One region of the Aciduricibacillus chroicocephali genome, then DNA from elsewhere that is predicted to be linked to it. Evidence: predicted binding sites of a transcription regulator. Region 1 holds the regulator's gene; the other holds the start of a gene.

Region 1 (9,540 bases):
CGTATAACCGAAAGTCCAGGCATTGCACGGAAAGCTGCAAGATGTTCAATTGGCTCATGTGTCGGTCCATCTTCTCCAACTGCAATGGAATCATGTGTAAATACATATGTTACAGGCATTTTCATAAGTGCGGACAATCGAACTGCCGGACGAAGATAATCACTGAATACGAAGAATGTTCCAGCAAATACTTTTAAGCCGCCATGAAGAGCCATTCCGTTAAGTGCAGCAGCCATGGCAAATTCACGAACACCAAACCAAATATTACGGCCAGCATAGTTAATTCTTGAGAAGTCAGAAGCACTATTAATTGTTGTTTTATTTGAACCTGCAAGGTCCGCGCTTCCTCCAAAGAATGAAGGTACGGCTTCAGCGATTACATTTAGAACTTCACCTGAAGAAGCCCGTGTTGCTAGCTTGTCTTTTCCTGCTTCATACACAGGGATATTCTTTTCGTAGCCTTCAGGCAATTCACCTTTAATAGCCTGTTCAAACTCCTCGGCTAGCTCTGGGAAGGCCTCCTTATAAGTAGCAAATAGTTCATTCCACTCATTATCAGCTTTAGCACCAGGTGTTGCGATTTTGTTTGCAAAATCGTCATAAACCTCTTGCGGCACTTCAAATTCTCCATGCGACCATTTGTAGTATTCTTTTGTTAGAAGTACTTCATCAGTTCCTAATGGAGCACCATGACTTGTAGCAGAAGCAGATTTATTAGGCGAACCATAGCCGATAATCGTTTTGATTTCAATCAAAGTTGGTTGTGTCGTATTTGCTTTTGCTTCTTTAATCGCAGAACGGATCGCATCGATATCATTCCCGTCTTCAACCCGGATAACTTGCCATCCATAAGCCTTAAAACGATCTTCAGTTTCATCAGAGAATGAACGATTAAGGTCTCCATCCAGTGAAATGTCGTTTGAGTCATACAATGCGATAAGTTTGCCGAGGCCAAGATGTCCTGCAAGGGAAGCAGTCTCATGAGAGATTCCTTCCATGAGATCTCCGTCACTTACTAATGCATATGTATAGTGGTCCACAATATTGAAATTCTCTTTATTATATTTTGCACCAAGATGCGCTTCAGCCATCGCCATACCAACTGCCATAGCAATTCCCTGGCCAAGTGGCCCGGTAGTTGCTTCAACACCATCAGTATGATGAACTTCCGGATGCCCAGGTGTTTTGGAATCCCACTGACGGAAGTTTTTCAAATCATCAAGAGATACACCGTATCCGGACAAATGCAGGAGTGAATATAGCAGCATTGAACCATGACCCGCTGATAGGATAAAACGGTCACGATCGAACCACTTAGAGTTTTTTGGGTTGTGGTTCATGAAGTCAGTCCAAAGTGTATAGGCCATCGGTGCTGCACCCATTGGCAGACCTGGATGGCCTGAATTTGCCTTCTCAATCGCATCAATAGAAAGTGTGCGAATCGTATTAATCGATAATTGCTCAATAGTTGCTGACATGTGTTTGCCTCCTGTTTTCTTATAATCCTATTCTATAATGAAAAATGCCTGTTCACAAGAGCGACAGGCATTCTTAATCGATTAATGTTTTTTTCGGCGTTCCTGTAATTCTTTAACCTTTGCAGGAGTGACGTCATTGCCCGCTGGATCGATAACTGTCATCGTACTCAGCTGATTCGTAAACGACTCACGTACGTTTTTTAAATATTCTTGACGAAGTTGTTTCTGTTCGGCTTTTTCCTCTTCTGTTAGACCAGTTGATTTTGCCTTCTTTGAAAGCTCATTTATACGAGCGAGTTTTTGTTTTGTAATCAAATTTTACCGCCTCCTTGCAGAAAAATAAGAAAGCATAGGCCTACTATTGCCTATAGTTATATTTTACTCTTTCAAGTGGCCGGTTTCAATTCTTTTATACTCCTGATATCGTCTATGCACTGTTGCTTTGGAAACGTTGTACCCCAGGCCATTCAGAACAGAGGCTATTTCCTCAAATGTCATCTTAGTTGCACGCATCCGGGCAACTTCCTCAACAGGAAAATCAATTCGCTCCCTACCAGGGGATAAATCCCGGTTTTTTAAATTACGACTTGGATCATAACCGTTTTCAACTGCTTTACGCATTCCTCGTCTAATTTTCATATTGTGAATTTTGCGTTGATATTCCTCCACAATCCCAACGATTTGAAGGACCATAGAGTCTGATTCAGATAATTCCAGTTCACCATCATGAACTGCAGTATAGACAGGAATTTTCATTTTATTCAACTGATGAAACAGAGCAATCTTTGCATTTCCCCGTCCAAGCCTAGTTTCATCCTGTATTAATAGGCAGTCTGCCTCCCCTGCTGAAAATGCATCAAGCATCGTAAAGAGGCCTTCCCGCTCAATTTCATAGCCACTTTCCTGCTCTTCAATTAATGAGACAATAGACATTCCATGCCTGTCAGCAAGTACTTTCAGTTCTTCTTTTTGTCTTAATAGAGATGTTTCCTGTGTATCTTTCGTTGTGCTAACCCTGCAATATATGATTGCTCTCATGATGCTCTCCTTCATACCGAATCAGCTAATAATTAAGAACAAGTATAGCAGAATAAGAGAAAATCCAAAAGTTGCGAGATAGAATGCATCTGTCTTGTCAATTTTGCTGAACATGAGTAACATCTCCTCCATTTTTAGAACGAATGTTCCTTTGTGTCTAACCCGATAATAAACAGAACGTACGGTCTTGTCAAGGTCTTTTTAGAACGAATGTTTGCTTTTGTTATGTGTAAATGATAGACTGTTACTAACAAGACTTATTCAAGAGGTGATAGCGACATGACAAAGCTTTCTAAACGACAGCAAATGATTTTTGATTACATAAAAGATGAAGTACGGACGAAAGGTTATCCGCCTTCTGTAAGGGAAATTGCCCAGGCGGTTGGCCTCGCTTCAAGTTCAACTGTCCATGGTCATCTGTCTCGAATCGAGAGCAAGGGGTTTATACGCCGTGATCCTACAAAGCCACGTGCTATAGAGATTCTCGATATATCGGATACAGCAGGCATACCGAAAGAAGAAGTGCGTTATGCTCCTGTTATTGGAAAGGTAACAGCTGGTATACCTATTACGGCTGTGGAAAATATAGATGAATTCATTCCTCTTCCAAAGAATACGGCAGGGCCTGATGATCATCTTTTTGTGCTTGTCATTCAAGGAGAAAGCATGATTGAAGCCGGAATATTAGACGGAGATATGGTTATTGTTAAACAACAACATACAGCCGATAATGGGGACATCGTTGTAGCAATGACTGAAGAGAACGAAGCAACAGTAAAGCGCTTCTTCAAAGAAAAAGAGCATATTCGTTTGCAGCCGGAGAATGCTACAATGGAACCGCTCATCTATAACAATGTTACAATTCTAGGCAAAGTAATCGGCCTATATCGAACAATTTCCTGATTCGTTTTTGAAGGAGGCTGCGTGTGGAAAGAGACCAAATTTGGGATTATGTCATGGCAATTCGCAACAATGTTATACGCTCGATGGACCCGCCAAGTGATGAGAGAAAAGAAGCCATGCTTGCCCAACGTAAAACGGTCATGGCTTTTGAGAAACAGTTGCTGAAGGAGATTGATAAGGACGAGGACTTTGAAAGTTTTATCAAACTAGCTATCGACTGTGCCCTCGGAGAATACCCTTTTGATGATTTAGTAACATTCTATAATCGAATATGTAAAAACTAGCCCCCTCGAGCTCTTTGGCTTGAAGGGGTTTTACATTATTTGCTCTCTGTTTTAATTGGATGAAAAGGACACTTTCCTATTTCTTTTTCATTATCATCTGATATGATATATTGCCTCCATTCCAATTTATCTGTTCCAATTTGACCTAAATCAGGATGTGGAGGCATATCTTCTATTGCGGCAGCACGTTTACGAATAAACTCGCTCGCTTTTTTACCAGCTTTTGTATGTGATTCAATCCCTTTAAAAATTCTTCTCGGCTGAAATATCATTATCTGACATTTACCGATGTTTCTTGTTATTCTGTTTTTATAGGCAGGCATATTACCAGACACGAAGATTTGCTCTCCATTGTATACAAATTCCCAATCCGGATCTTCTGGATCTCTTGGGAACTGATGTGGCCACTCCATTTGGTCACTTGCATGCAAGTTATTTAAAATACTCCAGAATACCCTTTTATAAAATTCAAAAGACATTTCCTTTTCCAATGGCTTGATAAACAGTACCAAGGCATGTCGCTTCTCACTTGACTTAGATAATATAAGAAATTCTGATAAGACTTTCGGCAGAGAGGACAAATCTTCTTTTTCTGCGTAACAATAGCGCAGATGCCCATGCTTTTCAGCCTGTGTGCCAAAATAACACGGAAACTGCTTGTTTTCCACAATCTCTCTCCAAGCTTCATATTGCTCCACAACCCAGCCTGGCAACTTCTCTTCATGGTTTAACAGGAATTTCCTATCCACCATCTTCACAATTTAATATGCCTCCTCTAAATCGCTCACAATTATCTTTAAAAGTCGCTCATCACAAATTATGTAGACGTTTAAAAATTGTTACGATCACCCAGGATGGCATAGAGCATTAATATCATTTATATAAAATAAAAAAGCGCATTTTCATAAGAAAAATGCGCTTTTCAATACAGGAATTATCTTTCACAAGCAATTCCATCTTTATCACGATCTTTGTTTTTATTAGTTTCATATAGAGATTTTGAAGCATATGGTTTGTATCTTGTTTTTCCACCTTTATTTTTAGTTGTAGAAGACTTAGCGACACCGCCAGCATAATCTTTGTTCAACTCTGTACAATTCTGATAGTATTTCGCTTTTGCTGTTGCTACATCTGTTGATATAAACGATAGACTTAGAAGCAATCCTAACGATACGACAGCCATACAAATCTTTTTAAACATAGGTAATTTTCCCCCTCAAAATTTGATTTTATATTAATACAAAAACTGGCAAAATTCAACAATTTTTTTTCACAAAGAAGCAGACCGTAAATTTCGCTGGTCTGCTTCTTACTTATGTACTGTTATTGTATCTATGAGTATATTCAACAAAACATTCTGCTGATTTTCCTCTTTCACCCTGCCATTCCATAAATTGCAATTACTACAGCTATCAATCCGATAACCAATGAAATTACCAAAGCACTGGCAATTATACCATCCCATTTATCAAAGCCATTATTATGATCACTTGAATTACTTTTATCAATTTGCATCTAATCACCTTTTCTAGGCCTGTTCATTTTTATTAGTATTATCATTTTCATTTATAATTTCGTTGGCGGATTTCTTGAATTCGTGTAATGAAGCTCCAAGTGCCTTCCCAATCTCGGGTAGTTTGCTCGGTCCGAAAACAATCAATCCTGTAATGAGAATAAGGATCATTCCAGGCATCCCGATGTTGCTAAACATTCTTCTTCCCACCCTCAATATATTTTTTTCAGATTATACATCAAAGCCGATTAAATTACTCGAGTTTAATATGGCTTTTACATAAATTTTACAAAGGCATTTAAAATAGAAGAAATTAGTTTAAAGCTTTCTCTATTGTAAATCCGCATTTTCTCAATGGATTTTTCACTATTTATATAAACTATTAAATCATTTCTTTTAAATTTGGCTTTATCACCTAAACAAGCATTTACGCCTTACATATCTTATAAGTGTGTAAGGAGGTGAAACAATGAATTCATGTTATTGCGCAAGATTAGCTGAAATAATTGGAGGATTGATTTTATCTTCCACTGATGGTGTATGTGCGGTTTCAAGACTACGAGAGATTGATGCGAAGATTTTAAACAGAACAACAAAATCCCCTTTAGCTCTACCATTTGCTCTATCATTTGAAAGTAGTCAATGCGGTGAGACCTTGAACTTAGGAGAAACCGTTATTCTCCAAAGGGAGATTAATCCTTTTCTTTCTGAACTCCGAGAGAGAGGGATTATTGTTACAGCACTCCACAACCATTGGTTATTTGATAACCCGAGATTGATGTATGTGCATTGGGAAAACGTAGGGAATCCATTTGATTTTGCAAGGAATAGTATTGAAGCTGCTGAAGATGCAGGATTATTTTAGATTTAAATAGCTCCCTGTTCATGAGCTGTTTTGCACAGTGTGCTTTTAACTCACTTTAAAGCGATTTCTGATCAAAATAAAAAACAGATCATGACGGTAAGTCATTGATCTGTTTTTATTTATAGGGAAAAGGTGAGGTATAATGTCATTCTCTCTCCATTTTTTGTAATACTTCTCTTATATGAAACCTATTTATTTAATTCGAATCTCAATTGCTTCTTTATTTTGTTCCACTAAATCGTCCAACAACTCATTTGCATGATGATCATATTCTTCTATACCGAACTCATCATCCTTAAGTTCACCCAATATTTCTGAAGTATAGGTATTAATATAAGCAACCATTTTCGCAGATGTCTCTGTATATTTTTTATAATATTCTTGTGGTTCAATCCCAAGCTTAGCTGCCTGTGGATCTGCAAATGTCCGAATGGATTGTGCTTCTGCACTTTTCAACTCATCTGGAGGATACGTACCATGGGATTCCTTTATATCTATAACTTGTTTGGAAATATCTATATTCATCTTTTTCACTTCCTGTTCAGCCAACTTGGCTTTAACAGCTCCTTCAACCATATCCGTTAATGCATCATCAGGATACAAAAAACGCAAATAGCCAACCGTAATTTTTTCTCCCCTAACAACTGCAGCAACATCTTTATCTTTATAAGCCGTAGAACTCATGCATCCGCTAAGGAAGAATAAACAACTTAACATCAGGCATCCAAACCATTTGTACATATGTACCTCCACATTTTTAGAGACTCTCTATTATTCAATACAGTAATAAACGTTATTTCCTAATTCCAATCTTAAAACAAAAAGACTCATTCATATGTAACAGTTTCTTTGGATGGTCTACAAGTAAATATATAGAGTATAATTTAATTTTATTATATCTCTTTAAAAATATACTTGTTTATAAATCATTTTATCGTTCGTCTTCGTAAAACATATAGAGGAGTCCGGAAATTTCTGAAATATAAGCAACTTTTGTATCAATTACATTTTTATTATTTAATAAATAAGCATACACTTCGTCACAGAGACCATTATATTTACCGCTAGAAGGTGTTCTAAACACCAATAAGACATTTTCGATTTTACACATTTGCTGCGCTAAATATATAAGTTCTTGCATTCTTTCAATACTTTTAACATTCATAATCCCTATAACATGTTCCGGAATGATAGCTTCACGTTCGACAAAGAGTTTCTCAAGAGTTTCATAATCTTTGCGGAATAAATTTTCCCTTTCTAGATGTAAAACAAGTGTGTTCCAACCATCCCCATCCATGTCATCCCACCATGTAAGATCCATAGGTCTGTTTTTACCGTTACAAGTATCCTCTGTAAAAGGATAGTACCCCAACATGGATCCCAGCCTAGAAAATTTATTCTATCTCAGTCATTGTGAACGAATGCCTACCGTGATGATAGTTAAATTTAGAGATTGATAATTCCTTACATAACCATCGAACAATTTCATTAAATCTAAACCCATGTGACCAATTCTCCCTCTATTTTTTATTAGAATTTAGGGTTGCCATCCATCTACAATAGTCCAAATCCCTACCCACGCACACCGCTCCAAACATCCGTATTTTTCTTAATGTATCCTTGCCTTTAGATCAGCGAGCTTGGACACAACGATCTGCGCAAATTTTAATATCATCCAGGCGAAGTGATCCATGCTAGTGTCATGACTTTAACTCAATTACAGTTATTGTCTTTATATCCCAAGAAGTCGTTGTATCGGTCCACTGGTTTCTCAATTCAGCAACTTCAAAATTATTTAGTGCATATTAAATCGTTCTGAAAGTCTATTCTTATATAGATGGACTAGAAGTAATTCGATATCTACATGCTAAATAAAAATTGGGGCACAGGCCTGTACCCCAATCAATAATTTAAGCCCCTTAAAGTCTTAGTATATGCTTATGTACTGCCCGCGCTCCCATGGATGTATAGTTGTAATCTATGCTATGTATTTAGCCTTTTTATATAGTTAGTCAAAGCCCCGTCATTACGAGGCTTTTCGTTTTTTATATTTTCATACCTTTCTATCGTGGTTCTAATTTGGGGGTGTTTTGGGGGTGTAGTCGTTAAACGCTACATACCAACAATATTCACTTAATCATCCGGCATAAAATTAGTTTATTCTATATAATAGTAGTAAAGGAGTGAATCGGATGATTACGATAAAAGAGCGAGAGCTTGCACAAAGATACTTATGCCTGGATATCGCCCTTCAGGTAGATAGCACCCCGGACATGCTGTTGGAATATCAGTCAGTTACGGAACGAATGAGGAAATTAAAGCTTCTGATTGAACATGAATCGACTGTTGGTATTGCGTATGGTTTCCTGATAAAATCTGAGGACCATGAGAAAAAAGAAATTTATACAAAGAGTCACCTTGCTTATTTAGTGAAGCGAACACTAAAGGAATTCAATGGAGAATAATTAAAGCCTTATCAAATAAAAAACCCCTTATTATCAAGGGGTTTTTATCGTGTTTCTGTTAGATAGTTAAATATTTAATCTTGATTCAAATGGTAGATTAGTTGAACAACACCAGAGGAATACGTTTTTGTATTAACTAATCTTAAGTTCAACCTTTGTTTTATATCAATAAACAATGGCCTTCCTTCTCCTAAAATAACAGGATGAACAGATAATCTAAATTCATCAACAAGACCTAAATCGATAAACGTTGTAATAAGGCTTGCTCCTCCATATAACCAAATGTCTTTACCAGGAGCATTCTTTAATTTATTTACTTCTTCAGGAATATTTTCATTTATAAATATCGCCTCATTGTCATATTCTTTTGGTGTTCTAGAAAACACATATTTTTCTTTACTGTGGACTAACTCCCACATTTCTTTTTCAGCATCTGAAGCATCATTTGCTGGAGCAAATTGACCCCATAAATCGTAACTTTTTCTCCCGTATAAAATAGTATCAATCTGATTTAGGAAATTAATGAATCCCATCTCAGAGTCCATTATGCACCAATCAACTTCCCCATTTTCTCCTTCAATAAAGCCATCTAAAGTTACTGCTAAATCTAAAATAACTTTTCTATTTTCAACTTCATTGGTCATAATCTTCACCCCTATTATTATTATTAGTCCATACTGTTTATTTTCCCCTTAAAGATATTTCCCGAAAAATGTAAGATTTCCTTTACTATTTCTCTTTTAACTATCTATAAAATGCAAACATCGAATATGTCTTCTATTCTAACCTCTGTGTTTTCTTCGTTTCTTAATAACAACAAATGCCAAAATGTATTTAATTTCTTAATTCAACCTATCTCTTTTAAAGACAGACCTTCACATTCTTAAATTGCTGATTTGCGACATCTTCAATTTAGCATTTATGACTCCTTTGCTTGCTCATCAAGGATAGTCCTGTCAATCTTACTTGCTTTCAATTTCTCATCTGTCATCGC
Region 2 (9,658 bases), 1.3 Mb from region 1:
TTGAGATACTTTAAATACATACTGTTATTATAAACTAGATAACTCTTGAACCTTGGAGCTGTCGACAAAACGCCTCTTCGGCGTCCGTGATGCAACCTCAAATTGACAGCCAATCAGGTCTTGAAGAGCCTTGACTGAAGTAGCTAGATAACCAAATTCAGCTTGTGTAATATGCCGCGTGTCTGTACGCGGATAGGATACGAGCTTCTTCTCGTAGAGTGACTGCATCGTCTTCAGGACTGTTGCAGGACTTGCCTTCCATCTGCGGTTGGCCGTTGCCTGCAGTGTTGAAAGGGAGTGCAGCTGAGGCGGTGGCATCCGCTTGTCTTTATGAGTGACTTCTATAATTGTCCCTGGAGAATCTGGTTGGATCTCGTGCTTGTTCAGCAACTCCACAACCAGTTCACGCTTTGGTTCCTTTATTTTTGCCTTGCCCTTGTATACACCCTGAGCAGCTTTAAATTGGGCCTCCACTTCGAAAAAAGGCTCCGAAACAAATGTCTCAATCTCTCTTTGTCGCTGGTAAATTAAGAAGACGGTCGGCGATTGTACACGTCCAATTGGAAATACGTGCTGGAGCCCTTTTGCTTTCAGAAGGAGCGTATATAGTCGCGAGCCATTCATGCCTACAAGCCAATCGCTAATCTGTCGGGACTTCGCCTCCTCATAGAGCTGCAGATCTTTAGCATTATTACGTAAGTTCTCGAACCCTTTACGTACTTCATCTACTTCCAGTGAATTGATCCATAGACGTTTAATCGTTTGGCCGCGAGCGCCTGTCTGATCGTAGATACTATAGAAAATGTTCGAACCTTCCCGGTCAACGTCACAAGCATTGATAACAGTATCGGTATTGCGAATGAGCTTTTTGACAACGGAGAATTGCTTGAACTTCCCCTTCGCTACTTGAAATTCATACCGATCCGGCAAAATCGGCAAGCTCCCGAGTGTCCAACGCTTCCAGGCAGGATTGTATGTATGTGGTTCTTTCAATTCAACGAGATGGCCGACTCCCCATGTCAAATAAGCCCCTTCCGGAAATGTCGGACAAGGTGAGATATCCATATAGCCTTCATATTTGCGAGCAGTGAATGCATCCGCGTAAGCCTTTGCTTGGCTCGGCTTCTCGGCTAGGATGACGGGTTTCATGATAACACCTCTATTGTCATTAATCGTACGTTTGTTCTTATGTTTATTATCTCATAGATTGTTTAAAGTGCCAAATTGTATCTGAATGGGTTGATGTAAAAATTACCAGGCGAGAGAGTGTCATTCTATAATCCATTATTATGGTAATATGAATTTGGTCTATTTAGGGATTAAATACGAGAAAGCAGGGATGGATATGAGGAAGGCCAAATGGGCAGTCATTACGTTTATAGTTTTACTAGCTGCAATATTTGTAAGCCCGGTGCAAGCAGAGAGTTTAGATTCGCTTGCTGAAGGTACGTATACGGCGGGAAATGAGATTCCGGCAGGGCTTAATACGTTTAAAATCGAGAATGGGATAGCAAAAATATATGTTAAGAGAGATGGAGCAGATCTTGCTGGCGAGGCAATCGATAGTTCCGGACAGGCTGCTCCCAATAAGTTTACAGCGGGACTTAGAACTGGGGACACAGTTCAAGTTGCGCTTGATGCAGGAGCATCTAATGTAAAAGTTTCAGCTGGAGAAATTGATTCAGCCAACGTATCTCAAGGATTCTATGAGATTGGTAAAGACTTGGCAGAGGGGACTTTTGTTCTTCGTCATGCGGACGGATCAGCCCATATTACAATTCTGGATAGCAATTTCGCTGAGAGTGATTCCTTTTCAATAGACAAGGAGAATGGACTGCGTGATTATACATTTACTGAAGGCAGTTTCCTGTACATTTCGGGAGGCAGTCTAAGTATTATACAAAAGGAACTTGTCCCGGATAGAATCCAACTTAGCCGGACAACTCTATCTATTGAAAAAGGAAAGACGGCCAAATTGACAGCAACTGTTTTCCCAGCAACAGCCGTTAATAGAGATGTCAGCTGGCATAGCAGTAATCAGGAAGTAGCAACAGTAGATGCGAATGGCAAGATAACAGCTATTAAGCCTGGTAAGTCGGTTATTACCGTCATTTCTAAAGGTGAGTCAACGGTTAAGGAAAGTGCGACTGTAACTGTAACAAATATTTTGCCGACAAGCTTGAAACTAAGTAAAACGGCACTGGATATCGCTATTAATCAGACTGTGAGGGTTACTCCTGTTGTTGGCCCTACAAATGCAGGCAACAAAACAGTTCTTTGGGAAAGTTCAGACCGCAAGATAGCAACAGTAGATGCCAAAGGAAATATTAAAGGCATTGCAAAAGGTTCTGCAATAATTACCGCAACTACTAAGGATAATCCGAAGGTTTATAAAGAATTAACTGTAAAGGTTTCACCAAAGACGGTAAAAGTGAATAAAACAAGCCTGTCTCTAATGACGGGTAAAACAGCAAAACTATCTGCAACAGTTCTTCCAAAGGACAGTACAGATAAAGCGGTTAAGTGGAAATCATCTAATACGAAGCTTGCCACTGTTGACAGCAAAGGGAAGGTAGTTGCGAAAGCGAAAGGGAAAGTAACAATTACTGCTTCAGCTAAAGGGGCAAAGTCTGCATCTGTTAAGGTAACAGTCACATCCCCAATTGTAGCGAAAACGATAAAGCTAAATAAGACATCAGCTACTCTGAAAAAGGGCAAGACACTCACATTAAAGGCAACGATTGGCCCAAGCAATACGACAAACAAAACGGTCAAGTGGAAGTCCTCTAATACAAAAGTGGCAACAGTAAGCAGTAAAGGTGTCGTAACTGCAAAAGGAGCAGGTACTGCCAAGATAACTGCGACTACGTCTAATGGAAAGTCTGTATCAGCAACTATTACTGTACCTTATATTAAAAGCCTTACGACTGGTAAGTGGAAAGTAGGCAGAGATATTCCTGCAGGACGCTACCGCATTACAACAAATGATGAGATGGGGAACTTGTTCATTACGACGAAATCATATGACCGTGATGTAAATGAAGTTCTTACAGATGGGGAACAAGATTTTGGTGTTTCTGTTGTAACAACTGATATTAAGAATGGTGACATAATTGAAATTTTAGATTTGGAGAGTGTTCAATTCCAGAAGGTAGCCCATAAGAAATCGAACACGCTGCATTCAGGGTACTGGACAGTCGGCAAGGACATCTCGCCTGGACGCTACCGTGTTAGCACAACAGATGATTCAGGGAATCTGTTTGTTTCCAGAGGCGATTATCTGATTATCAATGAAATTCTAGGTAACAACTCAGATGGATTTGGTGTCAGCAGTATCACAACTACGCTGAAAACAGGTGATAAAATCGCCATCGCAGGCATGGATACTGTACGGTTTACTAAAAAGTAATTTGCTTTGATGGAGAGAGCAGATCTTCCTTTGAGGGAGATCTGCCTTTCTATTTGAAGTGGATTCGAATTGATAAGTTGCAGAGAGTTAGTTCTAGTAATGGGCCTTCCAAACTGTCATACTAACAGAACTAAGAAGGGAGAGGATTGGAATAGGTTTTCTTATTGTTTTTCTATACCTCTTAATCATTAATCTATTCGGATACTTCATTATGTACTTAGATAAGCAACGTGCAATAAACCATAAATATAGAATCCCGGAAAAGAATCTATGGATTGTGGCGCTTATCGGAGGAGCAGTAGGTACAACTTTGGGCATGAACCGATTCCGACATAAGACAAAGCACATTTCATTCAAGTTGGGGTTCCCTTTTCTTGCTTTTGTGGAAGTGGCGCTCATTATTTATCTGGTGGTTTCTGACCAGTCCAATTTTTAGTTTATTTGTAAGCAGGTTCTTACTGAGCTTGTTTGTTAATTACCGGAATTCAATAGATTTCAAGTGGGATTGTGTTTAATTTTATTTTTTTCGTTAACTTCACGTGAGGATTCTAACATCTTTATGTTTAATTCAACATCTTACGGGTTGGCCAAGGCAAAAACACCCCCGCTCCGACTACAGTCGAAGCGGGGGATGCATCTTTATTTTCTTTCTCTAGCTTTCTGTGTATCCCGAATGTTTTTCTGTACCGTAATGGATGCGAAGATACTTAGAACAAAAGCCATGCCGTAAAATCCTTTTTCACTGAGAATGATACTGCCGGCATTGTAAAGGCCGATTGCCATTAGCAAGATAGCTGCAACAAGGGCAAACCAGCTAATTCCGTAATAAATGTTCGTAACAGGGATTCCTTCTTCTTTATCGCGTACAGCCTTTTGCAAAGAAACAGATGAATAAAGTCCAAAAATCAAAACGGCAAGGTAATAGCCTTTTTCGTTCAGTTCCATTCCTGCATTGAATAATCCTATAAGATAAGCGACTGTTCCGATCAGCAAGGCTACCCAGGCAGCTCCTTTAAAAGCAGCAGTAGGCTCGCCTTCTCTTCTCTTTGCCTTCTGATTTTCTCCCTCGTGTTTAACGTTGTCGAGGAAATCCACATTCTCTTGACTCAAAGAACATCCCTCCTTTTCGTTAATCATAACCAATTGTGTGAATAGCGGCAACATTATCTTGAAGTCCAGCAGCTAATCTTTCTACTGTCCCATATTTATATGACAGTTGCCTCAGAATAATTTCGGGTTTTTAAGCAATAGCATAAACGTCGAATACGTTCTTGCTATCTGAGAATCTAAAGTTTTTTAGTTAATAATGGACTGAAGCAAGTTCCTTTTCTTGAGGAACTTGATCGCTTCCTCGGGTGGAATCGGTTTACTGAAGAGATAGCCCTGGATGCGCTTGGCGCCTATCTGTTTCAATATTTTCAGTTGTTCCGGCGTTTCTACACCTTCCATAATTGTTGTAAGACCGAGACTGTTCGCAATTTCTATAAGTCCAAGCAAGATTGCCTCTGATTCTCCATTGTCGTTTAGCACTTCAATAATGAAGGTACGATCAACTTTCATGTATTGGAACGGTAATGACTTGAGCATTGATAAAGAGGAATATCCGGTTCCAAAGTCGTCGATTGCGGTCTTGATGCCAATCTCATTCAAGCTTTGTAGAATTTGGGCAGCAGCTTTTACGTTTTGGGCAACAATTGACTCTGTTACCTCAAAAATGAGCCGCTCCGGACGAACGCCTGTTTCCCCCAAGATTGCATGTACATCTGAAAGGAAACCTTCATATTGCAATTGCTTGATGGAAACATTCAATGTCACTGCAAAATTGTCATATCCTTCTTTCTCCCATCGTAACACTTGCTCTGCGACTTCTCTGATAAGCCAGCGTCCGACATCTATGATGGCTTCGCTTTTCTCCAGTAACGGGATGAAATGAAAAGGACCAACTTCTCCGAGTACAGGAGATTTCCAGCGCATCAGTGTTTCAAAACTGACGATCCGATCTTCTTTAATGCTGTAAATCGGTTGATAAAGGAGATAAAACTCATTGTTTTTTAGTGCGTCAGCAAGGTTATTTGCTATTAGCCTCTGATGCTCACTGTCTTTTGCGAGCTGTTCCGTAAAACGGACAATCTGATTGCCGCCTTTTTTGATTGCCTCATGGCAGGCGAACATGGCATCTTGCATAACGAGATTCACACAGTCATACTCTGACATGGATCTGATACCGATACTTACTGTAATCCAGATAGGTCCATTTTTATCTACCTGAAGAGGCTGTTCAAGACTTCTGAGCAACTCGTCTGCATAACGCTGCTGTTCTTGAATGGTGGATTGGTAGGATGTCAGGACGAAATCCTCATTGCCAACACGATAAACGTTTATTCTTCCATCCTGGCTCATCAATCTTTTGCCGACCGCATACAAAATCCTATCACTCATTTGGTAACCAAGTCGCTCTGTCAAATCTGTAAAGCGATTAAGTTTAATAAAGAACAATGTGATTCTTCTTTCGGGAGAGTGAGCTAGTTTTGAAGAAAGGTTTGACTCCAGTAATACACGATTACCTAAACCGGTCAACAGATCAAGTTTTGTCTGCATATGTTCTTTTCGCCGAAGCCGAATGAGATAGATTGAAATGAGTGCAATGGCGATGACTGTACCGGCTACTAACCATATGCTGAACTTCAGTGTTTCACTGATTTCGTCTGTTGCAGGATTTGTCTCGGAATCTACAAGGACAACCCAATTGTTCATTGCATGCTGATAAGTGATGAACCTCCAAGGATTCTGGTGGTCCGTCCAACTTCCTTTTTGTATTTTTACCATAGTGCTCAGTAGTTGCTTGCTATCGGGAATTGATTTGGTGAAATGCTCCTTCTTGTTAGAGGTGAACAGAACTTCACCATTTTTCAACAAATAAACTGTTCCAGCAAGATTGGAATCCTCGACAAGCTCACCAATGAGATTGCTCATATTCACAACACCGGAGAGGACACCGATGACTTCCCCTTTTGAGTTGAAAATTGGGGTGGAAATCGCAGCCACACGTTGAGAAGGGTCCTGTTTCAAAGTGAATACGTCACTGAATACTGTTTTTCCAGCGAGTGCGAGTTTGAAAGACTCTTTCTGTTGAACGGGGAAGCTTGTCCCGTCTGCTGCTTGTATTTTTCCTTCTGGCGTAATAAACCCAAGGGCCGTAAAAAACGGCATGTTTTTATTTTGCTGTGACAGGAAGCTTATGATGTCATTATTTTTTTCCATTAAATGTGGGACGTGCTCTGCAATCAATTCAATCTCAGCGACACGTTCCATAGAAAAACGGTTCACTTCTGTTGAGAAATTATCCAATATTTCGTTCGTTTCGCGTTCTACTGAATCGAGGACAAAATTTTTCGTACTAACATAGTTGTAATAAGCAAAACAGAAAATGCCTACTAGCACAAAACCTAATAGCATATAAATGAGAAATTGCCGCTTTTTCATTTGTACAACTCCATTCAGAAATTTGCTGAGCAATTATGTGTCTCTTCATAATTATATTCCATATTTTGGCTAACTACTATATAAGAAACGAGAACCAGATAGGAAATTCGCATAATAATAATAAGGGCGTTAGTGCAGATTGGGAATGAATTAATGTTGGAATGTAGTTGGATATGCGCCTTGTTGAAGAGTGTCGAATATTGAAACTTCACTTATTTAATCGGAAAGAAAACTTAAACTTTCAAGTAAAACGAAAAGGCTTCAATTTGATTTAATGTGGTGAATGATCTGTGTTTGCAGAACGAGGATAAACTTCTTAAATCGGGAAGTGGAAAAGTAAGAGAGAAAACTAAAAGCAGGTGCCTCCAGGCACCTGCTTTTCATTAGGCAAATATATAAAATAAATACTCTTGTCCGTTTTTCACAGGTTCTTTTGCCAACTTATAACCGTGAGCTACGACTTCTTCCGGGACGTTTCGGAAGGAGCCGGGACAATCAGTGATGACTTGAAGAAGCTCTCCTTCATTCATTCCTTCGAGTGCTTCCAATGTATAGATGACCGGGTATGGGCAAGATTCCCCGCGCAAATCGAGTGAAAAATCTGCTTCCTTTTTAACTTGCATGTCGTTTTGCCTCCTTCTTCAACGCCAAGTTACGATGATAGCGCTTCTCCCAGAATACGGTTAGTACATACAGAAGACCAAGCATGGCGAGAGTTGCCGCGAGGGCGCCTGCTGTTCCAAGCGTATCCAGAAGATTAATAGGTGCTCCATCTTTTACAAGCACGTTGTAAATGCCGAGGTGATCCCACGCATAAGCGAGGAAGGTTGCACCAATAATGTTGCCGGCAAATACGACGAGATAGAGAACCTGTCCTTCCATCAGTCGATACATCATCCCAGTTTCACAGCTGGATGCCATAACAATGCCAAGCCCAAACAGAATACCGCCGACAAGCGTGCTGAGTGCGGCAATCTTTGTAATTGGTGGCATACCGTAAGCAATGATGACGATGAATGTAAGAACTGAGCTGATTGCCATACCGGCAATGATTGCTTTAGCCATGAGACTGCGTCCGACGAGCCAAAGATCGCGAAATGCAGAGGTAAAGCAAATCTGTCCGCGTTCTACAAGAATACCGAAAATCATGCCGAAAAGCGCACCCCATCCGAGCATATTTTTCCCGGTTGCAAAGAAGTAGATGATGAGGCCGGCATACAGTATAGCAATGGTTCCGCCGACATACGGCTGGATGGCACGCTGCTTTACAGCGGAAGGCTTGGCTGCACCTCTAGTAAGAGCTGGTCGTCCTTTCCACCAGCGCAACTTCGTCAATTTAGCACCGAAATAGGTGCCGATTCCTGTTGCGATAATAAAAATCCATGAATGGAAGGAAAATTGCGGTACGCCAGTAAAGAACGCTGCAAGATTACAGCCAAGTGCAAGACGTGCGCCGAATCCGGCAATAATTCCGCCAACGAGGCCTTGGATATAGCGACGTTTCTGCTGTGGCAGGCGGATTTTGAAGCTGTTGCTGAAAAGAACCATGACAAGAGCGCCGATGAACATGCCCCAGACAATCCAGCCATCGGAACGTGTTAAGGTTGTGCCTTGCATGTGAACCATGTTGAAGTACTGCCATTTGGAAATATCAACACCGAATAATTGTAGGATATGTCCACCAAGCCGAGTGAATTCACCCGTCACTGCCCAAACAGTAGTTGTCAAACCAAAGTAAATCGCACTGAAAACACCGGCTGCGAGCAAGACGATATAAGGGTTCCAGTAACGTTGAAAAATGTTGTGTATGACTGCTTTCATATGATTGCTCCCTTATTTAATATACTTTTAGTTTAGTACGAGTAACATGCAAGAGCAATTAGTTTTCTGAAAAACAGAAACAAAAAAACGCACTAGGTCAGTGTGACCTAGTGCGTTTTTAGCTACATACCTCTATTTTCAAACTTCGCTGATAAGAATCCGAGTGCTGACCCGAGCAGAGCGCCCCCGAGAACTTCCAGTGGTTGATGTCCCAGTATTTCCTTCAAGTCCTTTTCCTTAGCTACATAATCAAGACTCGGGAACTCCCCTGATAAGATAGCAAACTTGTCCTCCAATTCGTTGACGAGCTGGGCGATTTCCCCCGTATGGCGACGGATTCCCTGTGCATCATACATGACAATTACACCGAATATGGTTGCTAAAGCTGTTTCTGTATGCCTTGATCCTTTATTTGCTGCGATGTACGTTGCAAGTGCAGCAACGCCTGCTGAATGTGAGCTCGGCATACCGCCGGTTGTTGCCAACTGTCCGATGTCCCATTCACCCGTCATCCGTTTATGAGATAGAATTTTAAGTGCTTGAGCAATACCAATTGAAGACAATGCTGTTATGACGCCTCTATTCATCTTGTCCATTATTGGACCTCCATTCATGAGCGGTCTACCCTTTTAGATAACCTCATTGGCCCTTTTCTATGCATAGAGATGAAAATACCTTTCTGAAAGCAGCTCTTTTACATAACTTCTCTTCAAAAAGGGATAATACTTATATTCAATAGGAAGGACGATTTGCATGCCATACAATATCCAACCAGAAGTCTGGTCTGAACACGGAGAGCTGGAGATTGTGTTCCTTTGCGCGCCGCCGATTATTAATATTTCACATTCCCAGACACTTGAAGATGTCAGATGGGATTCGAAAGTCAGCCATGAGAAAGCATATGAGAATTTCGAGGCATTTAAGGAAGTGTTCCGGGATGCGGGG

Evidence for each region. The regulator LexA, encoded in region 1, represses DNA repair genes until DNA is damaged. The targets are predictions, from matches to a motif close to CGAACATATGTTCG.
Region 2: the regulator LexA is predicted to act here: its motif matches at 1,174-1,187, upstream of QR721_RS13290 (DNA topoisomerase).

What each region holds. Positions count from the first base shown of each region.
Region 1 covers NZ_CP129113.1:1,257,487-1,267,026, reverse strand. The annotation lists gene tkt (transketolase) at 1-1,478, opposite strand, end outside; gene QR721_RS06605 (DUF896 domain-containing protein) at 1,560-1,793, opposite strand; gene QR721_RS06600 (YneB family resolvase-like protein) at 1,857-2,516, opposite strand; gene lexA (transcriptional repressor LexA) at 2,796-3,419, shown strand; gene QR721_RS06590 (YnfE family protein) at 3,443-3,703, shown strand; gene QR721_RS06585 (YqcI/YcgG family protein) at 3,739-4,455, opposite strand; gene QR721_RS06580 (excalibur calcium-binding domain-containing protein) at 4,638-4,904, opposite strand; gene QR721_RS06575 (hypothetical protein) at 5,078-5,218, opposite strand; gene QR721_RS06570 (twin-arginine translocase TatA/TatE family subunit) at 5,232-5,414, opposite strand; gene QR721_RS06565 (DUF1259 domain-containing protein) at 5,686-6,081, shown strand; gene QR721_RS06560 (hypothetical protein) at 6,274-6,822, opposite strand; gene QR721_RS06555 (hypothetical protein) at 7,013-7,378, opposite strand; gene QR721_RS06550 (hypothetical protein) at 8,274-8,546, shown strand; gene QR721_RS06545 (dihydrofolate reductase family protein) at 8,621-9,190, opposite strand.
Region 2 covers NZ_CP129113.1:2,591,168-2,600,825, reverse strand. The annotation lists gene QR721_RS13290 (DNA topoisomerase) at 28-1,149, opposite strand; gene QR721_RS13285 (Ig-like domain-containing protein) at 1,346-3,409, shown strand; gene QR721_RS13280 (DUF1294 domain-containing protein) at 3,621-3,845, shown strand; gene yiaA (inner membrane protein YiaA) at 4,049-4,504, opposite strand; gene QR721_RS13270 (bifunctional diguanylate cyclase/phosphodiesterase) at 4,706-6,892, opposite strand; gene yedF (sulfurtransferase-like selenium metabolism protein YedF) at 7,276-7,515, opposite strand; gene yedE (selenium metabolism membrane protein YedE/FdhT) at 7,505-8,713, opposite strand; gene QR721_RS13255 (divergent PAP2 family protein) at 8,836-9,309, opposite strand; gene QR721_RS13250 (arginine deiminase family protein) at 9,467-9,658, shown strand, end outside.